2 regions of the Pseudomonas sp. GOM7 genome follow, and region 2 is predicted to be linked to the other one. Evidence: riboswitches for the same ligand, from Rfam matches in the RefSeq annotation. Region 2 holds a riboswitch; the other holds the start of a gene.
The links. Region 2 has a riboswitch for cobalamin ahead of OU800_RS19965 (energy-coupling factor ABC transporter permease). Riboswitches for the same ligand answer to the same signal wherever they lie in the genome.

Region 1 (7,588 bases), 870 kb from region 2:
ACTGACCAAGCGTGACGTGCGCGCGGTCACCCTGGCGCGCCTGGCGCCGCTGCCCGGCCAGTTGCTCTGGGACGTCGGCGCCGGTTGTGGCTCCATCGGCATCGAATGGATGCGCGCGCACCCGGCCTGCCGCGCCATCGCCATCGAGGCCAATGAAGGGCGCCAGGCGCATATCCGCCATAACCGCGACACCCTTGGCGTACCCGGGCTGCAACTGGTCGCCGGGCATGCGCCCGAGGCGCTGGTCGGGCTGCCGGCGCCGGATGCCATCTTTATCGGCGGTGGCGTTACCGTGCCCGGCGTGCTGGATGACTGCTGGGCCGCGCTCAAGCCGGGTGGGCGCCTGCTGGCCAATGCCGTGACCCTTCAGAGCGAGGCGGCGCTGGTGGCCTTCCGTGAACGCCAGGGTGGTGAACTGTTGCGCTTGAGCGTGGCGCAGGCGCAGCCTCTGGGCGGCTTCGACACCTGGCGTGCGGCGCTGCCGATCACCCTGCTGATGGTGCGCAAGCCGTGAGTGTGCGCATCCTGTTGCTCGGTGGCACCACCGAGGCGCTGCGCCTGGCGCGTCGGCTGGGGCCGGAGACGGTGTACAGCCTGGCCGGTCTGGGACGCGTGCCGGATGACCTGGCCTGCCGCGTGCGCGTCGGCGGTTTCGGCGGCGCCGAAGGGCTGGCCGCCTTTATCGCCGATGAAGGCATCGAGCTGCTGCTGGATCTGACCCACCCCTACGCCGCACAGATCAGCCATAACGCCGCCCGCGCTGCAGAAGTGGCGGGCGTGCCCTGCTGGGCGCTGCGTCGCCCTGGCTGGCAGCCCGGCGCGGATGACGACTGGCGCGAGGTGGACGGCTGGGGTGAGTTGACCCGCGCGCTGGTGCCGTTCCAACGGCCATTCTTCACCTCCGGGCGCGAGCCGCTGGCGCACTTGCACGAGATCCCCGAACACCAGCACTGGACGGTGCGCTGCCTGCAGACCGAGCCGGCACCACCGCGCGCCGAGATCATCGGTGCGCGCGGGCCGTTCTCCCTGGACGAGGAACGCGCGCTGTTCGCCCGCATCCGCTGCGACGTGCTGGTGAGCAAGAACAGCGGCAGCGCTTCCACCGAACCCAAGCTGCAGGTGGCGCGCGAGCTGGGCTTGCCGGTGCTGCTGCTGCGTCGGCCCGAGTTGCCGGTGGTCACGCGCCAGTTCGCGGAACTGGATTCCCTGTGGGAGGCGCTAGTCGAATTAGCCGCGTAGGGTGGATCGCGCTTTATCGATCCACCGCTTTGGTGGACGTGAAAAGCGACGTCCACCCTACACGCTACACGCGCTGCTAGACTGCCGGCCCTTTTGGAGACCCTCATGAGCCAAGCCCCCTACGCCCGCATCCTGTTCATCGGCCCCGGCCTGGGGCGTGGCGCCACGTCCGAGCGCTTGCAGGCACGCATCGCCGCGCTGCTGGGTGAAGCACATCTGCACGACACGGAGCAGGAGGGTTTCTGGCAGGCCATCATCGATGCGCCACGGCCCGTGCTGGTGGTGGATCTGGAGCCGCGCGCCGATGCCGCTCACCGCGACTGGCTGCGCGAACGCATCGCCGAGCGCGGTGACGGGGCGCAGGTGTTCGTGGTCTGCACGGCCATGGAAGATGCATGGCTCGATGGCCTCAGCGTGCTGCTGGAGCATCGCGAAACGCATCTGCCCTGTAGCGACGTGCCGCCCGTGCCTGAGCACCACGCCTGGTCGCAGATTCCGCCGCATGCGCAGCGCCTGCTGCTGTGCAACGGCCCACGCTGCACGCGCAAGGGCGCGCTGGGCCTGTGGAAAACCCTGCGCCAGCGGCTCAAGGCCGCCGGCAAGCTGGAATGCGCGGGTGGGGTACATATCACCCGCAGCCAGTGCCAGTTCCCCTGCGACCTGGGGCCGACCGCGAGCCTTTATCCACAGGGTGAGTGGTATGGCATCAAGGACGAGGCGGCGGTGATTCGCCTGGTCGATGAGCGGTTGGTGGCGGGCAGGGCATTGCCGGAGTTGCGGATCGATGAGCAGGGCGGCAACTAGCCGCCATGGTGGACAAGCTGCGCGTTGTCCACCCTACGTCTGAGTCCAACCCACAATTGCCCCCGCGCCTTGACTTGAACGGAGGCGGGTGGTCATATCCGCCCCGCTTCAGGTGTCTTGCGCCGCCGCGCGCAAGGTGAAACGGGAAGTCGGTTGAAGTCCGACGCTGCCCCCGCAACGGTAAGCGAGCGACCGTATCGATACGCCACTGTGCGCCCCGCGCATGGGAAGGTGATGCGCTCATGACCCTCGCAAGCCCGGAGACCGGCCTGGAGTCGTTATGTCTGGCAACCCGCGGTGGGCGGGCGTTGACTCCAGTAGGGCGCGTTCGCGCTCCTGTCTGCTGTTGCGCATTTCCATCGGATTGCCGTGCCTTTTCTCTTTGCGATGGAAGCAATATGGCGCGCCATTTCCGCATCAAAAAAACCTTTCTGGCCGGTTCGGCCACGGGCCCCGTTCGACTGTATCCCAGGCTGCGGGGATCGATAATGTTATGTTATAACACTTGCATTTCAAGCCTCGATCCCCCGCGCAACAACGGAAGCTCTGCCGTGCGAAACCCCGCTCTTCATTGCACCTGGCCACTGGCCCTGCTGTTCAGCGGCCTGGCTCTGGCCGACAAGGCTGTCGATCTGCCCGAACTCGATGTCCAGGCCAAGGCCGCCGAGGAGGGCGAGAGCGATCTGCGCACGCCCACCACCAGCGGTTCGCGCCTGGAACTTTCGGCCCTGCAAACCCCGGCCAGCACCAGCAGCCTGAGCGGCACCGAAGTGCGCGGGCGCAACAACCGCAGCGTGCAGGACGCGGTTACCCGCACCCCCGGCATCACCTTTATCGGTAGCCCCGGCAATGGCGGCACGGCGCTGTCGGCGCGTGGCTTCACCGGCCACTCGGCGACCATGCAGCTCTACGACGGCACCCGCCAATACGTGGGTGCCGGCACCGTGACCTTCCCGGTGGACACCTGGTCGGTGGCACGCATCGACGTACTGCGTGGCCCGGCTTCGGTGCTATATGGCGAAGGCGCCACCGGCGCGGTGATCAACGTGGTGCCGAAAAAACCGTTCGCTGGGCCGGTGGAGAATCACCTGCGCCTCGGCTACGGCAGCGACGACCGCCGCCAGGCCGCGCTGGACAGCGGCGGCTCGCTGAGCGACGCGCTGAGCTATCGCTTCAACCTCAACCAGCAGGCTAGCAACGGTTGGGTCGACCGCGGCGACTCCGACAGCCTGGCGCTGAGCGCCGCACTGCGCTGGGATGCCAGCGAAGACCTGAGCTTCACCCTGTCCCATGACCAGGGCGAGCAGCACCCGGAGCGCTACCTCGGCACGCCGCTGGTCGATGGCAAGTTCCGCGAGAGCCTGCGCGAGCGTAACTACAACGTCGCCAACGCCGATATCCACTACAACGACCAGATCACCCGCCTGGTGACTGACTGGCGTATCAACGAGGCGCTGACGGCCAACAACCAGCTCTACTACATCAAGACCCGGCGCTACTGGCGCAACAGCGAGGCCTATCGCTGGCAGCCGGGCGATAGGGTCGAGCGCGGTGATTTCTGGCGCATCAAGCACAACCAGGAGCAGCTCGGCGACCGCCAGAGCTTCAGCCTCGATCACGCCCTGTTCGGCCTCGATAGCCGCACCCTGGTCGGCGTCGACTACAACCATATCCGCTTCGCCCGTCACCATGACTTCGGCAATACCTTCAGCGACAGCGTGCCGCTCGGCCAGTCCGGCGGCGGCAGTTACCAGAGCACCGACAGCTACCGCCCGCGCGAGCTGAACCTGGCCCGGCAGTTCTCGCTGTTCGCCGAGAACCGTACTCAGCTCACCGAACGCCTGGCGCTGGTTACTGGCGTGCGCCGCGATCAGGTGCACCTCGAGCGCAGCAACCTGGTCGACGACAGCCGCGTCGACCGCAGCCTCACGGGTGACAACTGGCGCGCCGGGCTGGTCTTCGCCCTGACCCCGGAACTGTCGCTGTATGGCCAGTACGCCACCAGCACCGAAGGGATAAGCAACCTGCTAACCCTCAACCCGAGCCAGCAGCAGTTCGATCTGAGTGAAGCGAAGCAGACCGAGATCGGCCTCAAGCAACTGTTCTGGGACGGGCAGGGCGAGTGGACGCTGGCCGCCTACCACATCGTCAAGGAGAAGCTGCTCAGCCGCGCCACGCCGACTGCGCCCACCGAGCAGATTGGCCAGCAATCCTCCGATGGCCTGGAAGCCAGCCTGGAACTGGCGCTGGGGCGTGGCTGGCAGGTGTCGGCCAATGCTGCCTTCGTCCGTGCCGAGTACGACAACTTCGTCGAGGGCGGTGGCGACCGTAGCGGCAATCGCCCGGTCGACGTGCCCAAGCGTACGGCCAACCTGTGGTTGAACAAGGATTTCGGCCGTGGAGTGGAGGCGGGCATTGGCGCGCGCTACGTCGATGCGCGTTATGTGGATACGGCCAATACCGCCAAGGTGCCGGGTTATACCGTGGTCGATGCCAATATCGGCTGGCAGGTGCTGTCTGACGTGCGCCTGGGTCTGGAGTTGAATAACCTGTTCGACCGCCAGTACGCCACCAGCGCCAGCAGTGACGGCGAGCAATGGTTCCTTGGCGCGCCGCGTTCGCTGTTCGTCACGGCGGATTACCGCTTTTGAAGCGCGCGTGCCTGTGCCGGCGCGTCGCGCGTGGAGAGTTTCCGTGTCAGTGACTAGCACCTCTGACTGGTCTTTCAGTCTGTTCTCGACGCCGCCGAGCCAGCGCACGGCGGCACCCGAGCCGCGCTTGCGCATCCGAGACCTGGCCTGGTCGCCGGACGGCCAGCGCGCCTTGCTCGAGGCCATCGACCTGGAGATCGGCGACGGTGAACTGCTCGGCCTGATCGGCCCCAACGGCAGCGGCAAGACCAGCCTGCTGCGCTGCGCCTATCGCTTCCAGCGACCGTGCAGCGGCAGCGTCGAGCTGGGCGGGGAAGCGCTGTGGCAACGTCCGCCGCGCTGGAGCGCGCAGCGCGTGGCGGTGGTGCTGCAGGAATTCCCCCAGGACTTCGGTCTGCGCGTACATGAGGTGACGGCCATGGGCCGCACGCCACACAAGGGGCTGTTTGACGGCGACGATGGCGAGGATCGACGCCTGGTTGATGAAGCGCTGGCACGCGTGGGCCTGAGTGAGCACGCGCAGCAGGATTTCGCCCGCCTGTCCGGCGGCGAGAAGCAGCGCGCCTTGCTCGCCCGCGCCCTGGTGCAGCAGCCGCAACTGCTGATCCTCGACGAGCCGACCAATCACCTCGACCCGCGCTACCAGATCGAGCTGCTACGGCAGATCAAATCGCTGGGGCTGGCGACCTTGGCCAGCTTTCACGATCTCAACCTGGCGGCGGCCTTCTGCGACCGCCTGTGTGTGATCGATCAGGGCCGCCTGGTGGCCGTTGGCACGCCCGCCGAGGTGCTCAGCGCCGAGCTGCTGCAGCAGGTGTTCGGTGTGCAGGCGCTGGTCGACACCCATCCACTGGCGGGTTATCCGCGTATTACCTGGATAGTCTGATGAGTCTGTGCCATTCGCGGCTGAAGCCGCTCCTACCTACGCTTGTGCTCTCGTCGCTGCTGCTGGCCAGCCCCGCCTGGGCCGTCACCGTCACTAGCTGCGACCGTCAGGTGAGCATCGACCAGCCGCCGCAACGCGCGGTCAGCCATGACGTCAATATGACCGCCATGCTCCTGGCCCTTGGCCTGAAGGAGCGCATGGCCGGCTATACCGGCATCAGCGGCTGGAAGACCCTCGATGCGAGCATGCGCGCGCAGCTCGAAGGCCTGCCCGAGCTGGCCGCGCGCTACCCCTCGTTGGAAAACCTGCTGGGTGCCGGCACCGATTTCGTCTTTGCCGGCTGGAACTACGGCATGCGCATCGGCGGCGAGGTCACGCCGGCCAGCCTGGCGCGCTTCGGTATCCCGGTGTACGAACTGAGCGAGTCCTGCGCCCACGTCATGCCGGGCCGCGTCGCCAGCCTCGACGATGTCTACACCGACTTGCGCAACCTGGGCCGCATCTTCGCCGTCGAGGATCGTGCCGACGCGCTGGTGCAGGGCATGCAGGCGCGGGTGGCGGCGGTGCAGGCACGCCTGGGCGAGCAGCCGACGCGCCCGCGGGTGTTCGTCTACGACAGCGGTGAAGACCTGCCTTTCAGCGCCGGGCGCCAGGGCATGCCGCAGCCGCTGATCGAGGCGTCCGGCGGGCGCAACGTGATGGATGGCGTGGCCGGCAGTTGGATCAAGGTGGGCTGGGAGGCGGTGGTCGAGGAAGACCCCGAAGTGATCCTGATCGTCGACTACGGCGAGCGCACGGCGGCGCAGAAGCGCGACTTCCTCCTGCAGCACCCGGCGCTGCAGGGCGTCACCGCGATCCGTGAAAAACGCTTCGTGGTGCTGCCCTACCTGGCGGTCACACCAAGCCTGGATAACGCCGCCGCCATCGAGACCCTGGCCGCGGCGCTGCACCCGGAGGCCTTCGCCCGGTGAGTCGTTATCGCCTGTTGTTGCTCGGGCTGGCCGTGCTGCTGGCGCTGTCCTGCGCCTGGTCGCTGGCCTTTGGCGCGGCGCAGGTGCCGCTCGAGCGGGTGTGGGCGATCCTTGGCCAGCACCTGTTCGGCATCGTGCCCGAGGTGCCCATCAACAGCGGCCAGGACAGCATCGTCTGGCAACTGCGCGCGCCACGGGTGCTGCTCGGCGCGCTGGTGGGCGCCGGGCTGGCGCTGGTGGGTACGGTGTTGCAGGCGGTGACGCGTAACCCGCTGGCCGATCCGCACCTGCTCGGGGTCAGCTCCGGCGCGGCCTTCGGCGCGGTGATCGTGGTGCTCTACCTGGGCGAGTTCGCCGGGTTGCTCAGCCTGCCGCTGGCGGCCTTCGTCGGCGCGTTGACGAGCATGCTGCTGGTGCTGGCCATTGCCAGCCGGGGCGGGCGCCTGGAGAGCGACCGCCTGTTGCTGGCCGGGGTGGCGGTGTCCTTCGTGATGATGGCGGCGAGCAACCTGCTGCTGTATCTGGGCAATCCGCATGCGGCCAGTTCGGTGCTGTTCTGGATGCTCGGTGGCCTGGGCCTGGCGCGCTGGGAGCTGCTCTGGCTGCCGGCGCTGTGCCTGGCGCTGGCACTGGTCGTGCTGCTCGGCCTGGGCCGCGCACTGAACGCGCTGATGGCCGGCGAGCAGAGCGCGGTGAGCCTGGGCCTGGAGCCGCGCCGCGTGCGCCTGCTGGTGTTCGTGGTGGCTTCGTTGCTCACCGGCGTGCTGGTCTCGCTGTCCGGCGCCATCGGCTTCGTCGGCCTGATGCTGCCGCACGTAGCGCGTTTCCTGGTCGGCGCCGAGCACCGCCGCGTACTGCCGGTGGCGGCGCTGCTGGGGGCGTTGTTCCTGATCTGGGTCGATGTGGCGGCGCGCACCTGGCAGGCGCCGCAAGATCTGCCCATCGGCATCGTCACCGCGGCCATCGGCGGGGTGTTTTTCGTGGCTCTGCTGCGCCGCCGCTAGTCGCCGGGATCGAACCTGGCCAGGCAGGCCCGG
Region 2 (7,588 bases):
CAGCCAGGTGGCGCCGGCCAGATGCGCACGCTCGACCAGCGCTGCTGACGGGTAAGCCTGCAACGCCTCCAGTTCGCCCCGTTCAGCCAGCGCAGCAAGGCTGGCGGAAAGATCGTGGTTGTCCGGATCATGCACCGGCACGTTGGTGGACAGGTCGATGACCTCGCCCTGCGCGGCCGGTTGCTTGAGGCGAAACAGGCTCGCCTCACGGCTGCCGGCCAGCACGTAGGTGCCACGCCCGACCTCACCGGAAACCAGGTGCCGGCGCGCCGCCTCGCGATAGGCGAGCATCACCGTGCTCGGGTTGATGCCCAGCGTCCAGGCCAGGCGGCGCTGCGGCGGCAGGCGTTCGCCAGGCTTGAGTTCGCCACGGCCGATAGCGGCGGCGATGGCCTCGACCAGTGCCAGGTAAGTGGGTAAGGAGCTGTCTTGCAGATCAGGAAGCCACATTGCTTGCCATGCAATATAAAGATTTACCCATACAATGCGCCGCACTAGCATCCGGGTCAACGCCACCCGGAGCACCCGCCATGTTCGACCTCGCCCAACTGCGCCAGAGCGCCCAACTGGTTCACCGCCATATGGCCCCCACGCCACAGCTAAGTTGGCCGTTGCTGTGCGAGCGCACCGGTTGCGAGCTATGGGTCAAGCACGAGAACCACGCCCCGACTGCCGCCTTTAAGGTTCGCGGCGGGCTGGTCTATATCGACGCCCTGCTGCGCCGCGAGCCGCAGGTGCGTGGCCTGATCACCGCCACCCGTGGCAACCATGGCCAGAGCCTGGCATTGGCGGCACGCGCAGCCGGTCTGGCGATTCGCATTCTGGTGCCGCACGGCAACGCCCGCGAGAAGAACGCGGCAATGCGCGCGCTCGGTGCGGAGGTGATCGAACATGGCCGCGACTTCGACGAAGCCCGCGCCGAGGCCGCGCGCCTGGCCGAACGCGACGGCCTGCATTGGGTGCCGTCATTGCATGAGGATCTGGTGCGCGGCGTGGCCACCTATGCCCTGGAGCTGCTGGAAGCCGTGCCCAATCTGCGCCGGGTCTATGTGCCCATCGGCCTCGGCTCGGGCATCTGCGCGATGATCCGCACCCGCGACCTGCTCGGCCTCGACACCGAGATCGTTGGCGTGGTCGCCAGCGGCGCCGATGCCTATGCACGCAGCTTCGAGCAAGGTCGCCTAGTGCAGACCGAACGCGCCGAGACCCTGGCCGACGGCATGGCCTGCCGCCAGCCGCAACAACTGACGCTGGACATGCTCCGCGCCGGCGCCGCACGCATCGTGCGAGTCGATGATGAGGAAATTCGCGCCGCCATCCGCGCCTACCACGAAGACACCCACAACCTCGCCGAAGGTGCCGGCGCTGCCGCCCTCGCCGCCATGATGCAGGAGCGCGAAGCCAACGCCGGCCAGCGCGTGGCCGTGGTGCTCAGCGGCGCCAATATCGACCGCCAGGCCCTGGCCGAACTGCTGCGCGACGAAACCCCGGCAGCAGCCTGAGCTACGCCTACCAGCGGTGGCTGAATGTGTAGGGTGCGCTGTGCGCACCACTGGCAAACAGCAACCTGCTGACCCCGTTCAAGCCTTCACCACTGGATTGCCCATCAGCGGAACGGCGGCTCGTCGAAGCTGCGCAGCTTGCGCGAATGCAACGAATTGAGCTGGCTGCGCATCAGCTCCAGCGCGGCGATGCCGATATGCAGGTGCTGGGTCACCGCGCGCTCGTAGAAGGCGCCGGCCGCGCCGGGCAGCTTGATCTCGCTGTGCAGGGGTTTGTCCGACACGCACAGCAGCGTGCCGTAGGGCACCCGCAGGCGATAGCCCTGGGCGGCGATGGTGCCGCTCTCCATGTCCACCGCCACCGCCCGCGACAGGTTGATCAATGGCCGTTCCTGCGCCCAGCGCAGTTCCCAGTTGCGGTCGTCGTAGGTCAGCACGGTGCCGGTACGCAGGCGCTTCTTCAGATCGTCGCCCTGTTCGCCGGTGACCAGCTTGGCGGCCTCCTGCAACGCCTGCTGCACCTCGGCCAGCGCCGGCAGCGGGATATTCGGCGGCAGCACGCGGTCGAGAATGCCATCGCGGCGCATATAGGCGTGGGCCAGCACGTAGTCACCGATGGTCTGCGACTGACGCAGGCCGCCGCAGTGGCCGATCATCAGCCAGCAGTGCGGGCGCAGCACGGCCAGGTGGTCGGTGATGTTCTTGGCGTTGGACGGGCCAACGCCGATATTGACCAGGGTGATGCCGTGGCCGTCGGCGGCCTGCAGGTGATAGGCCGGCATCTGGTAACGATGCCAGACCACGTTCTCGATGATCGCCTGCATCTCGCCTTCGGCCATGCCGCGCTCGACCACCACGTTGCCCGGTAGCACCATGCGGGTGAAACGCGAGTCGCCCTGCAGCATGTCCAGGCCATGGCGGATGAACTGGTCGACGTAGCGGTGGTAGTTGGTCAGCAGAATCCACGGCTGCACATGACGCCAGTCGCTGCCGGTGTAGTGCTGGATGCGCTTGAGCGAGAAGTCGGTGCGTGCCGCGTCGAACAGCGCCAGCGGCAGCGGGTCGATGTTCTCCCAGTCGTACAGGCCATCGGCGGTGCCGTCGGTGGCAGCAGACAGATCGGTGCTGGGGAATACCCGCGCCAGTTCGGCGGCGGTCACGCCACTGCCGGCCAGCTCGTCACCGCCCTCCACTACGTAGGGATAGGGGATATTCTGCTGGCTGCGGCCGACCTCGACGCGCAGGGTGAAGTCGTTCATCAGCGGGCGCAGTTGCTCCAGCAGGTATTTGCGGAAGGCCGCCGGCTGGGTCACGGTGATGGCGTAGATGCCCGGCACCTGAATCTTGGCATAGGCGCGCACGGTGGTCGGCACCTCGCCCTGACACAGGTAGGCCAGGCGCAATTCGGGATAACGGAACAGGCAGTGCTCGTCGGCATCCGGGCGCACGCGCGCCTTGAGATAGCGCTTGAGGGCCTGGCTCAGAGCGCCGGTAGCTTCCTCATACAACGCGGCCAGGCGGTCGACCGCCTCTTCGGGGGTGTGAACAACGACGAAATCATCGGAACAGACTTTCACGTGGGCGTATTCCTGACTGAACGAACGCCCCTATCTTGCCTGCAACCTCGCGGCAAAACATAGCGCGGCGACCGAAGAATTCGGCCGCCGCGCCCCCTCATCAGGCCGCCGCCTGATGCAAACGCACGTTGAACAGCGGCCCCTGGCTGAAACGCGCCAGCGCCTTGGCCCCGGCCAGCACACCCAGGTCGATCAATGGCTCGACCAGGATCACGCTCATATAGGCCAGGCCGAAGCTGCCCACGGCTGCCAGGTTGTCGCTGGTGAAGCCGTGGCCGTAGAAGGCCCAGAAGCCGACCCAGGCGACGATGCCACCCTGATAGGCAGTCGACAGTGCCAGCGCCTGCTTGTAGGAAAGGTCGACATAGGCGGTGCCTGGCGCAACGATGCGCTTGGCCAGCACGCTGATGGCCCACAGCGGCACCAGCAGGGTGGTGACATTCATGCCGTACTGCGGCAGATCGAACGGGGCGAACAGCAGGCCCTGCAACAGCAGCCCAGCGGCCAGGCCTATGGCGGTGGCACCCGCACCGAACAGCAACAGCAGGGTGGAGCCGAGGATCAGGTGCACCTCGGAAACGCCCACGGGATGGTGCGGCAACACCTCGAAGAAGCAGAACACCAACGCGGTGGTCAGCAGGCTGCGCAGGGCCAGGGCAGCCGCCCCGCCATTGTCGCGAATGGCATCGCGCGCCAGTTTGGCCGTCAGGCCGAAAGCGCCGACTGCCGTTGCGTAACTGAGGAAGATCTTGGCGCCTTCGACGACGCCCGGTTCGATATGCATGCAAGTTCCTTGGCCGCGCCCACCGCGCGACGAGTTGGAGGATCGATGGGTTCGATGGCAGGTCTCCTGGCTCACGGCTTGGTACTCCGCCCGCCTTCCCGACCGCAGTCAGTGGCATGAAGGGCATCGTTCGCCGTTTACAGTTGCGGGGGCAGCCAGGGCATTGGCGAGATTCGCCGCACCCTGTTCCCTTTTCATCCACACGCGCCGGGGCACGGAGGAACCATCGCTGGCAACCTTACTCCGCAGCTTGGGCAAAAGACAGTACTCGCGTTCAAGGCACCGCCCACCTCAGCCCTGTGCGATGTGCTTCTTCGGCAATCCGAGCTTTCCCCCATACGCCTGCTAGCTACGCGAGGCTCCGAGATGCTCCCGTTGCCAAAACGCCTAGCACCTGAACGGATACTGTCTTGAACGCAGCCGAAGCTGCCGCGGATAAGCGCTGCGTCACACCACGCCCATGCGGATGTAACTTTTTATTACAAGCCATGCGTAGTATTTCCGAACTCGCACCGGCTACGGGCCACGCGGGCCTTTAGAACCCTCATCCAGTAACGAGAGCGCACATGAAGAAGACCCTGATCGTTGCGTTAACAGCTCTGTTCACAACCGGCGCCATGGCAACCGAACAGCAACCGCACTGGAGCTACAAAGGCAAGGAAGGCCCCGAACACTGGGCACAATTGGATCCAGGCTACGAAACCTGCGCGCTCGGCCATGCGCAATCGCCGATCGACATCAGCCATGCAACCCGCGCATCGCTGCCTCGCATTGCCTTCGACTACCAGGCCAGCCCAGCCGAAGTGGTGAATAATGGTCACACCGTGCAGGTGAATCTGAGCAATGCTGGCGGCATCGAGATCGACGGCAAACCCTACCGCCTGGTGCAATTTCATTTCCACACCCCCAGCGAAGAGCACATCGCAGGCAAGGGCTTCCCGATGGTGGCGCACTTCGTTCACCAGTCTACCGATGGTCATTTGGCGGTCGTGGCTGTGCTGTTCAAGGAAGGGGCGAAAAACCAGGCACTGGACTCAGTGTTCAAGGCCATGCCGGACAAGGCAGGGGAAAAAGTCGAGTTGGCAAGCAACTTCGCGCCACAAACCGTACTCCCGCAGCAACAGGGCTACTACGCCTTCGCCGGCTCGCTGACCACCCCGCCATGCAGTGAAGACGTGCAATGGCGCGTACTTAAACAGCCAGTCGAGCTGTCCCACGAACAACTGGCGCAGTTCCAGCACCTGTACGCGAAGAACGCCCGCCCGATCCAGGCGCTCAATGGGCGAGCCGTCCTGGAGAGCGAAGACTGAAACGCTCTGATGCACCGGCTGAATGACCGGTGCATCGCATCATCGCGGACTTGACCTGAGCCCCTGGCTACTTCGGCGTGAGAAACACGCCTCCACGCTCCGGGTTGAGCATTACCTGATTGGTTCAACCTCGCTCACGCGGGGAACACACTTAGCGTAATCAACTGTTCCGAAAGGGAAAAATCAGCCGCTAAAAATCTACCAACTTTTCCCTGTTAAAGAGCGCTCCGGCATCAAAGCAGATGCGGCGTGCTACGCGCCAGCAGCGCCTCGACATCGACACCACGCGGCAAGGTGCCGTAGACACGGCCACGGCCTTCCAGGCGGCTGGCGATAAAGGCATCGCTCACCACGCTGTTGCCGGCCTCCAGCAGCAGTTTGGCCTGCAATGCCACAGCCATGTCTTCGGTGAGCTGGCGGGCGCGATACTGGATGTCGGCGGTGTCGGCGAAGTCGGCTTTCAGGCGCTGGATATGGGCCTTGAGGCGGGCATCGCCATGACCGTCGCCCAGTTCGGCGAACAAGGCATCGAGCACGCCGGGCTCCTTGGACAGCGCACGCAGCACGTCCAGGCATTGCACGTTACCCGAGCCTTCCCAGATGGAGTTGACCGGCGCCTCGCGGTACAGGCGCGGCATGATGGTTTCCTCGACGTAACCGGCGCCGCCCATGCATTCGCTGGCTTCATAGATCATTTCCGGCGCGCGCTTGCAGATCCAGTACTTGCCCACGGCGGTGACCAGGCGGGCGAACTTGTCTTCCTGTTCGTCATGCAGGTGATCGAGCGCGCGGCCCATGCGCATGCACAGCGCCAGCGCGGCTTCGCTTTCCAGCGCCAGGTCAGCGAGCACGTTCTGCATCAGCGGCTGGTCGGCCAGCCGCTTGCCGCCCACCTGGCGGTGTGCGCAGTGGTGCGCGGCCTGGGTCAACGCCTGGCGCATCAGGCCACTGGAGCCAACCATGCAGTCAAAGCGGGTCATGGCCACCATTTCGATGATGGTGGGTACGCCACGCCCTTCCTCGCCGAGCATCCAGGCGAATGCACCGCGATATTCCACTTCGCTGGAGGCATTGGCCCAGTTGCCCAGCTTGTTCTTCAGACGCTGGATGTAGAAGGCGTTGCGCGTGCCGTCCGGGCGGTGACGCGGCAGCAGGAAGCAGGAGAGGCCCTTGTCGGTGTAGGCCAGGGTGAGGAAGGCATCGCACATCGGCGCCGAGCAGAACCATTTGTGCCCGACCAGTTCGTAGCCCTGCCCCGGCCCACCGATGCCGATGGGATAGGCGCGGGTGGTGTTGGCGCGCACGTCGGTGCCGCCCTGTTTCTCGGTCATGGCCATACCGATGGTGACCCCGGCTTTCTGCTCCATCGGCAGGTTACGCGGGTCGTACTCGGTGGCCAGGATCTTCGGCAGCCACTGCTCAGCCACGTTGGGCTGCAGGCGGATGGCCGGCACGGCGGCGAAGGTCATGGTCAGCGGGCAGCCACTGGCCGCCTCGGCCTGGCTGTGCATGTAGGTGAGGCCGGCGCGTACGACATGGGCGCCAGCACGCGGGTCGATCCAGGGCAGCGAAGGCAGGCCATGCTCGATGGCCGTGCGCATCAGTTCGTGATAGGCCGGGTGGAATTCCACCAGGTCGATGCGGTTGCCGTAGCGATCATGGCTCTTGAACTGCGGCTTGTTTTCGTTGGCGAGAAAGCCTGCCTGCATCAGGGAACCACCGGCGAGGGCGCCATAGGCAACAAGGCGCTCGTCCGCCCAGGCGCCGCCATAGCGGCGCACCCACTCCTGCAGCGGCAGGTCGAGGCGATAGAGATTGGCACCATCCAGGCTAGGCACCTGGTTGAACACCTCGTGGGTTTCGGCGAGCAGGCTGGGTTTCATCGCATGGTCTCCTTGGCGCCAACGGCGCGCAGGCAGAAGGTGGCAAGGCTGGCGCTGACCTGGGCCAGTTCCAGGGTGGGATATCCGGCTTCACGGGCAGCGCGCGCCGGCGGGGAAAGCGGCCCGACCAACGCCTCGGCGATGGCGCCGACCAGGCAGGCCGCCACCAGGCCGATCTGCTCGACCTGAAACTCGCCGCTGCGCGCACCTTCCTCGAGCAGGTCGATGAACAGTTCGGCGTAGGCCTCACGGTAGAGCAGGCGTTGCTCGTCGACCTGGGTATCCACCGGCTCGGCGATCAGCGCGAAGGCCAGGCGCCGGCTATGCCAGGCGCGGGCGGCGAATTTTTCCAGGCCCAGGCACAAGCGCTGAGCGGCACTCCCTGGCCCGCGTAGATCCGCGGCCAGGGCATCCACCTCACGCTGACTGGCCACGGCAAAGACCTCGGCAGCCAGTTCGCCCTTGCTGCGAAAGTGCCGGTACAGGCTGCCGGTGGCGATGCCAACGTCCTCGGCCAGGGCCTGCATGGTCA

Region 1: it holds a riboswitch for cobalamin, as region 2 does, so the genes downstream of both, OU800_RS23870 (TonB-dependent receptor) here and OU800_RS19965 (energy-coupling factor ABC transporter permease) in region 2, are expected to answer to the same signal.

Annotation. Positions count from the first base shown of each region.
Region 1 covers NZ_CP113519.1:5,368,545-5,376,132, reverse strand. Annotated here, with positions in the region: gene cbiE (precorrin-6y C5,15-methyltransferase (decarboxylating) subunit CbiE) at 1-514, shown strand, start outside; gene OU800_RS23880 (cobalt-precorrin-6A reductase) at 511-1,239, shown strand; gene OU800_RS23875 ((2Fe-2S) ferredoxin domain-containing protein) at 1,345-2,043, shown strand; cobalamin riboswitch at 2,137-2,330, shown strand; gene OU800_RS23870 (TonB-dependent receptor) at 2,595-4,694, shown strand; gene OU800_RS23865 (ABC transporter ATP-binding protein) at 4,822-5,580, shown strand; gene OU800_RS23860 (ABC transporter substrate-binding protein) at 5,580-6,551, shown strand; gene OU800_RS23855 (FecCD family ABC transporter permease) at 6,548-7,555, shown strand.
Region 2 covers NZ_CP113519.1:4,498,102-4,505,689, forward strand. Annotated here, with positions in the region: gene OU800_RS19950 (aminotransferase-like domain-containing protein) at 1-450, opposite strand, end outside; gene OU800_RS19955 (threonine dehydratase) at 531-1,502, shown strand; gene amn (AMP nucleosidase) at 1,607-3,079, opposite strand; gene OU800_RS19965 (energy-coupling factor ABC transporter permease) at 3,180-3,863, opposite strand; cobalamin riboswitch at 3,903-4,106, opposite strand; gene OU800_RS19970 (carbonic anhydrase) at 4,430-5,173, shown strand; gene OU800_RS19975 (acyl-CoA dehydrogenase family protein) at 5,407-7,056, opposite strand; gene OU800_RS19980 (TetR/AcrR family transcriptional regulator) at 7,053-7,588, opposite strand, start outside.